Regions from separate parts of the Lysinibacillus sp. OF-1 genome, predicted to be linked through region 2. Evidence: riboswitches for the same ligand, from Rfam matches in the RefSeq annotation. Region 2 holds a riboswitch; the other holds the start of a gene.
What was found. A riboswitch is a leader RNA that binds a small molecule or an ion and turns the genes downstream of it on or off. The one in region 2 is predicted to bind lysine.
Positions count from the first base shown of each region.

Region 1: linked by a shared signal. The riboswitch ahead of NV349_RS10705 (transporter substrate-binding domain-containing protein) and the one ahead of NV349_RS01315 (amino acid permease) in region 2 are both predicted to bind lysine.

Region 1 is NZ_CP102798.1:2,204,229-2,208,927, forward strand. It holds gene NV349_RS10695 (2-oxoglutarate dehydrogenase E1 component) at 1-574, shown strand, start outside; gene odhB (2-oxoglutarate dehydrogenase complex dihydrolipoyllysine-residue succinyltransferase) at 669-1,928, shown strand; lysine riboswitch at 2,271-2,457, shown strand; gene NV349_RS10705 (transporter substrate-binding domain-containing protein) at 2,576-3,433, shown strand; gene NV349_RS10710 (amino acid ABC transporter permease) at 3,604-4,329, shown strand; gene NV349_RS10715 (amino acid ABC transporter ATP-binding protein) at 4,342-4,699, shown strand, end outside.
Region 2 is NZ_CP102798.1:271,824-276,522, forward strand. It holds gene NV349_RS01300 (nitric oxide synthase oxygenase) at 1-656, shown strand, start outside; gene NV349_RS01305 (hypothetical protein) at 682-1,212, shown strand; gene NV349_RS01310 (CynX/NimT family MFS transporter) at 1,279-2,487, opposite strand; lysine riboswitch at 2,664-2,840, shown strand; gene NV349_RS01315 (amino acid permease) at 2,923-4,386, shown strand; gene NV349_RS01320 (Nramp family divalent metal transporter) at 4,629-4,699, opposite strand, start outside.

The sequences.
Region 1 (4,699 bases), 1.9 Mb from region 2:
TTCAAACGCAGGTAACTACTATCATTTATTACGCCGTCAAGCAGCGTTATTAGGTACAGAAGGGGTACGTCCACTTGTAGTCGTATCACCAAAATCACTATTACGTCACCCATTAGCTGCGGCGAATGCTGAACAATTAGCAAATGGTTCATTCCAAGAAGTGATTGAACAACCAGGTTTAGGCGCTAAACCAGAAGCTGTAGAGCGTATCGTTTTAGGAACTGGTAAAGTGATGATCGACTTAGCGGATCGCGTAAAAGACGGAGAAGGCTTCGATCATTTACACATTATTCGTGTAGAACAACTTTACCCATTCCCAAAAGAGCAAGTTGCTGGTATTATTGCTAAGTATCCAAATGTGAAAGAAATTGTTTGGGTACAAGAAGAACCTAAAAACCAAGGCTCATGGAATTATGCATTAGAAACATTATATGAACTTTCAGAAGGTAAAAAACTTCGCTATGTAGGTCGTCCTGCAATGAGCTCAACTTCTGAAGGGGATGCAGATTCTCATAAAGCAGCACAAGCAGCATTAATTGAAGCGGCAGTTGCTGAGCCAGTGAAGGTTAAATAATCACATATAAATTTTTGAAAAAACCGGGCTACTTGCCCTCAAGCAGTAGCCCTTTTATGTGCGTCATGCACGTTAATCAAAGGAGGAAATGAAAGTGGCTGAAATTAAAGTCCCTGAATTAGCAGAATCGATTACAGAAGGTAGTATCGCACAGTGGGTAAAAAAAGTGGGCGATCGCGTTGAAAAAGGTGAATTCATCGTTGAACTTGAAACAGATAAAGTAAACGCTGAAATCATTTCTGAAGAAGCAGGTGTATTAACACAAATTTTAGCTGAAGAAGGCGATACTGTACTAGTTGGTCAAGTTATCGCAGTAGTAGAAGCAGGCGAAGGCGCAGCACCTGCACCTGCAGCGGCTCCAGCTGAAGCAGCTCCGGCTCCAGCAGCGCCACAAGCAGCATCTGCACCAGTAGCAGCGGCTCCAGTTGTAGAAGAAACTTCTGGTGAGCGAGTAATCGCCTCTCCAGCAGCACGTCGTCTTGCTCGTGAAAAAGGTATCAACCTTGCAGCAGTATCTCCAGTAGATCCACAAGGACGTGTACGTGTACAAGATGTAGCAGCTCATGGTACAGCTCCAGCTGTAGCACCAGTAGCAGCACCTACATCAGTAGCAACTTCAGGTGGCCCAGTAGTATTTACACCAGCAGCTAATTCTGACCGTGTAACAGTTGAAAAAATGAGCCGTCGTCGCCAAACAATTGCTAAACGTTTATTAGAAGTGAAACAATCAACAGCAATGTTAACAACATTTAACGAAATTGACATGACAAATATCATGGCACTTCGTAAACGTAAACAAGAAGAGTTTGTAAAAGCAAACGACATCAAACTTGGTTTCATGTCATTCTTCACAAAAGCTGTTGTTGCGGCACTAAAAAAATACCCATACGTAAACGCTCAAATCTCTGGCGATGAAATTCATTTAAATAACTTCTTTGATATCGGTATTGCTGTATCAACTGAAGAAGGTTTAGTTGTACCAGTTGTACGCGATGCAAACAGCAAAAACTTTGCAGAAATCGAAAAAGATATCGCTAACTTAGCGACAAAAGCTCGTGATAAAAAATTAGGCTTAAATGACATGGCTGGTGGATCATTCACAATCACAAATGGTGGTGTATTCGGTTCATTAATGTCAACTCCAATCATGAATGGTACGCAAGCTGGTATTTTAGGTATGCACTCAATTGTTAACCGTCCAGTTGCAGTAAATGGTGAAGTTCAAATCCGTCCAATGATGTATGTAGCACTTTCTTACGATCACCGTATCATCGATGGAAAAGATTCTGTAGGATTCTTAAAAACAGTTAAAGAATTAATCGAAAATCCTGAAGATTTACTATTAAATTCATAATGCCATTCAACCCTGCGAACAATGTTCAGCAGGGTTTTTTTATGCATGACGAAAGATTTTGATCGATTCTATGTTTGAAAGAGTACTAATGTTATATCGTTTAGAGGAGCAAAAAAGACATAAACACAACTTTTCTCACATAGAGCACATACTCTATAATAAAAATTTGTTTTAATTTTCAGAAATATCGATAGAAGCTTAACGATTTAAAATGAATAGAGAACGAACAATATCCTAATATTGTCATTAGTCAGAAAAATGTTAAAACTGTCTTGACGAGTGTACTAGTTTTATAGTAGTATCTAAATATCAATTAAATAAACAAACCTCACTAACGTTTACCAGTGAGGTAGAGGCGCGGTATTTATTAGTTCATTGTTGAGTTCAAGCAAGCGAAGACGCAATGAAGAAGGAAATATCGCCGAAGTATAAAAGGAGCTCGTACTTTTATGCTGGGTCTGCAGTGAATAAGTGCAGGACTGTCCTAGTAAATGGATTTCCAGATTTACTAGGTTGTGCTATCTCGGAAAATGGAAATTATAGTGAGGATTTGGGCAACTGTCATACAAGGTAAGACCTAAGTTCAATATACTTAGGTCTTTTTTATTACAGTTGTCTTATTTTTTTACAGAAAAGGGGAGTTTTTTATGAAAAGAAAATGGTTGTTAGTAATGATCTCTATCATGACAGCAATTGTGCTAGCTGGATGTGGCACTAGCGACAAAAAGGATGGCGGTTCAGGTGATGCTGGTGCTGACAAGGAAGCAAGTGGCGGTGAATTCCGAATCGGAATGGAGGCTGGCTATCCACCATTTAACTGGACACAGCAAGGTGATGCTAATGGTGCAGTGAAAATTGCTGATAATGCAGAGTATGCAGGCGGCTACGATGTCCAAATGGCAAAAAAAATTGCTGAAGGCTTAGGCAAAGAGCTAGTCATTGTCAAAATGGAATGGGACGGATTAGTACCAGCGCTACAATCTAACAAAATTGATGCGATTATCGCGGGTATGTCACCAACTGAAGAGCGTAAGAAAACGATTGATTTTACAGAAAACTACTATACTTCTGATTTCGTTATGGTTATTAAGAAAGGTAGCAAGTATGAAAATGCAAAATCGATTCAAGATTTCTCTGGTGCTAAAATTACTTCACAATTAAATACATCGAACTACAACGTTATTGATCAAATTAACGGTGTAGAAAAACAAACAGCAATGGAAAGCTTCCCCGCAATGCGTGTCGCTTTAGAGGCTGGCAAAATTGATGGCTATGTAGCAGAACGTCCAGAAGGTATTTCCGCTGCTGCTGCCAACGATAAGTTCACATATGTCGCATTTGAAGAAGGCTTTGATACGGATCTTTCCAATACTTCGATTGCTGTAGGCTTACGTAAAGACGATGCAAACCGTGAAAAAATCAACGAAATCCTAAAAGGTATTTCGGAAGACGATCGTCAAGCGATTATGGAAGAAGCGATTTCTCAACAACCAGCAGCACAATAATGACAAGGCACGGGCTAGTTGCTGGTCCGTGCATGATCATTTCATCATTATCAAAATGAGAACCTCTCTACATAATGATAATGTCCTAGCGTAACAAATCATAGAATAGTAGAAATAGCTAGGACACGAAGGAAATAAGCAAGCAACATGACATTGTTAGGAGGAACATCATGAGTCTTGAATGGATACTTTCAATTATTGAAAACAACTGGCAAATGTTTTTACGAGGTGCGTATTATACGTTACTGATTTCGATTATTAGTACAATTATTGGTGCATTCATCGGATTTTTCATTGGAATTATGCATACGATTCCAGTTCGTAAAAAAGGTTTAAAATTTTATAGCTTAAAGCTTATTAATTTTATCCTGACATGCTATGTTGAATTTTTCCGTGGTACACCAATGATTGTACAGGCTATGGTAGTCTACTACGGACTAGATATTGCATTTGGTATCGATATGCATTTTATTACAGCAGGTATTTTAGTCGTTTCCCTTAACACAGGGGCCTATATGGCAGAAATTGTTCGAGGTGGTATTGTCTCGATTGATAATGGTCAATACGAGGCAGCGTCGGCAATTGGTATGAATCACTTCCAAATCATGCTGCATGTTGTTTTACCACAAGTAGCACGCAATGTCTTGCCAGCGACAGGTAACCAATTAATTATGAATATTAAGGATACAGCCGTATTAAATGTCATTGGGGTAACGGAATTATTCTTCCAAACAAAATCAATTTCAGGTAACAACTTCCGTTATTTTGAATCATTCTTTGTTGCATGTATTCTTTATTTTATCATGACATTTACCGCATCTCGCATCCTTCTCTATGTTGAAAAACGTCTAGATGGACCTGATGCCTATCAAAAAGAACAAAAAGAAGCTGTATAGGGGGACGCACAAATGGCAGTGATTAAGATTGAACATTTAAGTAAATCATTTGGACGTAACCAAGTGTTAAAAGATGTAAATTTCCAAGTAGAAAAAGGCGAAGTCGTTTGTTTAATTGGCTCTTCTGGTTCTGGTAAATCAACATTACTTCGTTGCATCAATTTATTAGAAACGCCAAGTGGTGGTCAAATTATTTATAAAGGGGAAGACATTTTAGATGATAAGCACAATATTCAAGAATATCGTACACATCTAGGAATGGTATTCCAGCAATTCAATTTATTTAACAATCACAATGTGTTAAACAATTGCACAGTGGGCCAAATCAAAGTATTGAAGCGATCAAAGAAAGAAGCAGAAGAAACGGCGC
Region 2 (4,699 bases):
GTGATGCACATTCTATTGTTTTTACTAAAGTATGTGAATCGTTAGGTTGGAAAAGTGAGAGGACACCATTCGATGTGTTACCTCTTGTTATACAAGTAGATGAGCGAGCTCCGCAGCTGTTTACAATTCCTGTAGAATATATTTTAGAGGTGCCAATTCGTCATCCAGAGTCAGTGGATGTAGAGAAATTAGGAATGAAATGGTATGCTGTACCCATAATTTCAAGTATGCGTTTTCAAATGGCAGGCATTGATTTCCAAGCCGCACCCTTTAATGGCTGGTATATGGGGACAGAAATCGGTGCACGTAATTTAGCAGATCATGACCGTTATAATATGCTACCAGCTATTGCGGAGGTTTTTAATCTTGATACAACCAAGCAAGCTTCACTTTGGCGTGATCGTGCATTAGTGGAGCTTAATATTGCTGTCCTTCATTCTTTTAAAGAACAAGGCGTGAGCATTGTCGATCATCATACAGCTGCTCAGCAGTTTAAATTGTTTGAAGAAGCAGAGGAATCAGCAGGACGAGACGTTACAGGCAACTGGACATGGCTAATCCCACCACTTTCGCCCGCAACGACTCATATTTTCCATAAACCTTATGTCAATATTTATCATACACCCAATTATTTTTATCAAAAACCATGCTATTAACTGATTGTGGAGAGGACGAAACGCTATGTTGAATGAGCAAATTCCGAGTATCCCGTGGTTACAATTGACGACACCTTATGGAAGAGGAACGGCTATCCCTCAGCTGATTGAACAGGAGCAATATACAGAGCTAGCTGAGTTAGTGGAGCATCAAGGTACACTATGGCAGGTCACACCATGGGCTTTGCTTGTCCTTCTAAAAAAGCTTGCTAGCAAAAATACGGGGGATGTCTCTGTACAAGAAGTAGAGCTTTATTTAGCTGTGGCACATGCAATTTCTGAAGATTATCTAGACCCATCCTATTCAGTTCAAACTATGCAGGAGCTGTTAGATGTCAAATATTTATGGATGGATCACGAAGAGAATGATGAGCTGGAATGGGAGGAGGAAACGCCAAAGGGTTATGAGCAGAAAGCTTTTGTAAGCTATTATTATTTTAGTTATATACTCTTACAAGAGGCTGTTCCTATTTTTGCAGCAGTTATAGCTCACAACAAAGAAACAGCAGACCGTCTTACTGAACTGCTAACCTTACTACAGCAATTGGACAAATAAAACGTCTATACCTATATAGAAGTAAAGCAGATGGGAAATATGAGCAGTTATCCCATCTGCTTTATTTTAATGGACATATTCGTCTTTAGAAGCTCTCATTGAGCAAAAGAAAAGAATGGTCGCCACAGCTACAAAGAGCCAACCAGCAATATTCCAGCCACCAAATAAATCATGTAAGTAGCCAAAAAGAATAGGGCCAATGGCGGCAAATAAATAACCTAATGATTGTGCAAAGCCTGATAAATCTGCTGCCTCAAATGCCGTGCGTGTACGAAGTGTAAAGAACATCATCGCTAAGGCAAATGAAGAACCTCCTGCTAAACCTAAAAGAATCATCCACAGTACCCCAAGACTTGTCCACTCCATGACAACTCCAGTAAAGCCTATTAAATAGAAGAATGTAAACATCACTACAAGAGGTCTTTGAGAAGCCATTTTACTTGCAATGATAGGCACAGCCAATGCCATTGGTACTTGTGAAAATTGCATGATAGAAAACATCCAACCAGCTTTGTCAGGAGCCAATCCCTGGGCGATGTAGATTTCGGGAATCCAAGCAGCAGTCGTATAAAATAATAAAGACTGTAATCCCATTGCACCTGTGACAGCCCAAGTAACAGGTGACTTCCATAAGGGTGTACTCGTCATTTTAGAGGTAGTGGCTGGCTCAGGTTTATTTGATTTCAATTGAGGTATCCAAATTAAAATCGTTACGACCACTAGTACAAGTGCAATGGACAGCGCTCCTTGCCAGCCAAATGATGAATTGGCTATAGGATAGCTAATACCTGCGCCAAGCCCAGCCGTTAAGTTCATCGACATAGTGAAAAATGCCATTAATAAACCAACATGGTATGGAAATTTTAATTTTAATAATCCTGGAATCAGCACATTTCCAAATGATATCGCTATGCCGATTAGTACAGTACCAAATACAAGTAACCCCGTTGTACCAAGGGAACGTAGAACAATCCCCAAGGCTAATAAAATAGTGGATAAAAATAGTGTTAGCTCAAGCCCTAGTTTGCGTGCTACAACGGGCGCAAATGGTGAGATGGTAGCAAAAGCGAGCAATGGAATCGTTGTTAGAAAGCCTGCAAGTACATTAGAAATACCAAGATCGTCACGGATAAATGATATAATAGGGCCAACAACAGTTAGTGGCATTCTTAATGTAGAGGCTATAAAGATAACTCCGAAGACTAAAAGTAAGGTTGTTCCCCTCCAGCTAATTTTTTTACTCGGAAAACTAGCGGAATGATCATTTGTAGTCAAAATAAATCCCCCTGTTCGTAACCGCTCTAATTGAACTACTATAACACTTTAACAAACTAATAAAAATAGTAGAAGATTCACAAAATACAGAACATTTATTGTTATATTGAAATGTCAAAGGTCTTATGCTAATATAATAAGCATCATAAATTTAATAATTATATGCCTCATGTTTGTATTGAGGTAGAGGTCGCGATATTTATAAGTATGCTAATGGAAATGACAAGCATTGATGAGATTAGCTGAAAGGGAATATTGCCGAAGTGTGAGGGGACTTGAAAACCTCATGCTGGGGCTGTCTCCGAAAGGAACAGAACTGTCACGTTTGCACAACGTGTTGAGCTATCATTTAGGAAAAACTGAGGATTAACTTAGCCATCACAGTGTATATGTGATGGCATTTTTTTGCCTCGTAAATAGGAAGGAAGCTATATCGTGAGTGAAATAAAAGTAAATCAGCTCGGACATAAAGCGCCAAAGCTGAAAAAAGAATTGAAAAGCCGTCATATCACAATGATTTCTTTAGGCGGTACAATTGGTACGGGACTATTTTTAGCCAGTGGTGGTGCCATTGCACAAGCTGGACCTGGTGGTGCATTGCTTGCCTACGCCCTAATCGGTATTATGGTGTACTTTTTAATGACAAGCTTAGGGGAAATGGCTGCCTATATGCCATCATCCGGTTCATTTAGTACGTATGCAACAAAATTTGTAGATCCAGCACTAGGCTTTGCATTAGGCTGGAACTATTGGTATAACTGGGCAATCACTATTGCAGCAGAAATTGCGGCAGTATCCTTAATTATGAAATATTGGTTCCCTGATAGTTCATCAGCCCTTTGGACAGTATTATTTATTGCTGTTGTACTGTCATTTAATTTACTTTCTGTAAAGAGCTATGGAGAAAGTGAATATTGGTTTGCGATGATTAAAGTAGTGACAGTCATTGTTTTTATTATTATCAGTTTATTAATGATTTTTGGTATTTTAGGTGGACAGGCACCTGTAGGCTTTACTAATTTCTTTATTAGTGATGGACCATTTCACGGTGGCTTCCTAGCTACATTTGGAATTTTCCTAGCAGCCGGATTTTCATTCCAAGGAACAGAGTTACTTGGGATTACAGCAGGTGAAACAGACGATCCAGGAAAAAATATTCCAAAGGCTGTTAAATCCGTATTCTGGCGTATTCTTTTGTTTTATATTTTAGCAATTGGTGCAATCGGAATGTTGATTCCATTTACAGATGAACGCTTATTATCAGAAGATATCGCAGTATCACCGTTTACATTAGTGTTTGACCGCTTAGGTATTGCCTTTGCAGCTTCGTTAATGAATGCCATTATTTTAACGGCTATGCTGTCAGCTGGAAATTCAGGGCTTTATGCATCATCACGTATGCTATGGCAATTAGCAGTGGATGGACATGCGCCTAAGTTCTTCACAAAGCTAAGTCGTCGAGGAATACCAATTTATGCATTGATGGCAACATTAGCTGTAGGTTGCTTAGCTTTTTTAGCGTCTTTCTTTGGTGATGGCGTTGTTTATATTTGGCTGTTAAACGCCTCTGGTATGTCTGGTTTTATTGCATGGCTCGGCATTGCCTTTAGTCATTATCGCTTCCGTCGTGCATTTGAGGCACAGGGCCTAGATCCAAAGCTATTACCTTATAGAGCAAAATTGTACCCGTTTGGACCACTATTTGCCTTTACTGTTTGTATGATTGTGGTCATTGGGCAAAATTACACGGCCTTTACGGGAGACCAAATTGATTGGTATGGGATATTAGTTTCTTATGTTGGAATCCCACTATTTTTACTGTTATGGTTTGGCTACAAAATCAAGCACAAAACAAAAATGCTTTCACTTCAAGAATGTGATTTAAAAGTGGAAGATTAAATAGTAGGGCTGTTCTGTAAACTAATGAATGATTGGTTTATGGGACAGCTTTTTATGTCTTAATCGTCGTTAAAAATATCAAAAAATAATATCATATATAGAGTAATATTAGTATTTACTAACTAGCCATTCGAAAGTCGATGTCTAATCAAATAAAAAACAGGTACCCATTCTTGAACTGCCCCGTAATAGTTAGAAATCAAACTTTTACGGGGCAGTTCATCTCGAGTACCTGATTTTTATTATCCAAATATTGTTTCCCACAGTAAGTAAATATTCAATGTCACAACGATAATAACAACAAACCAACCTA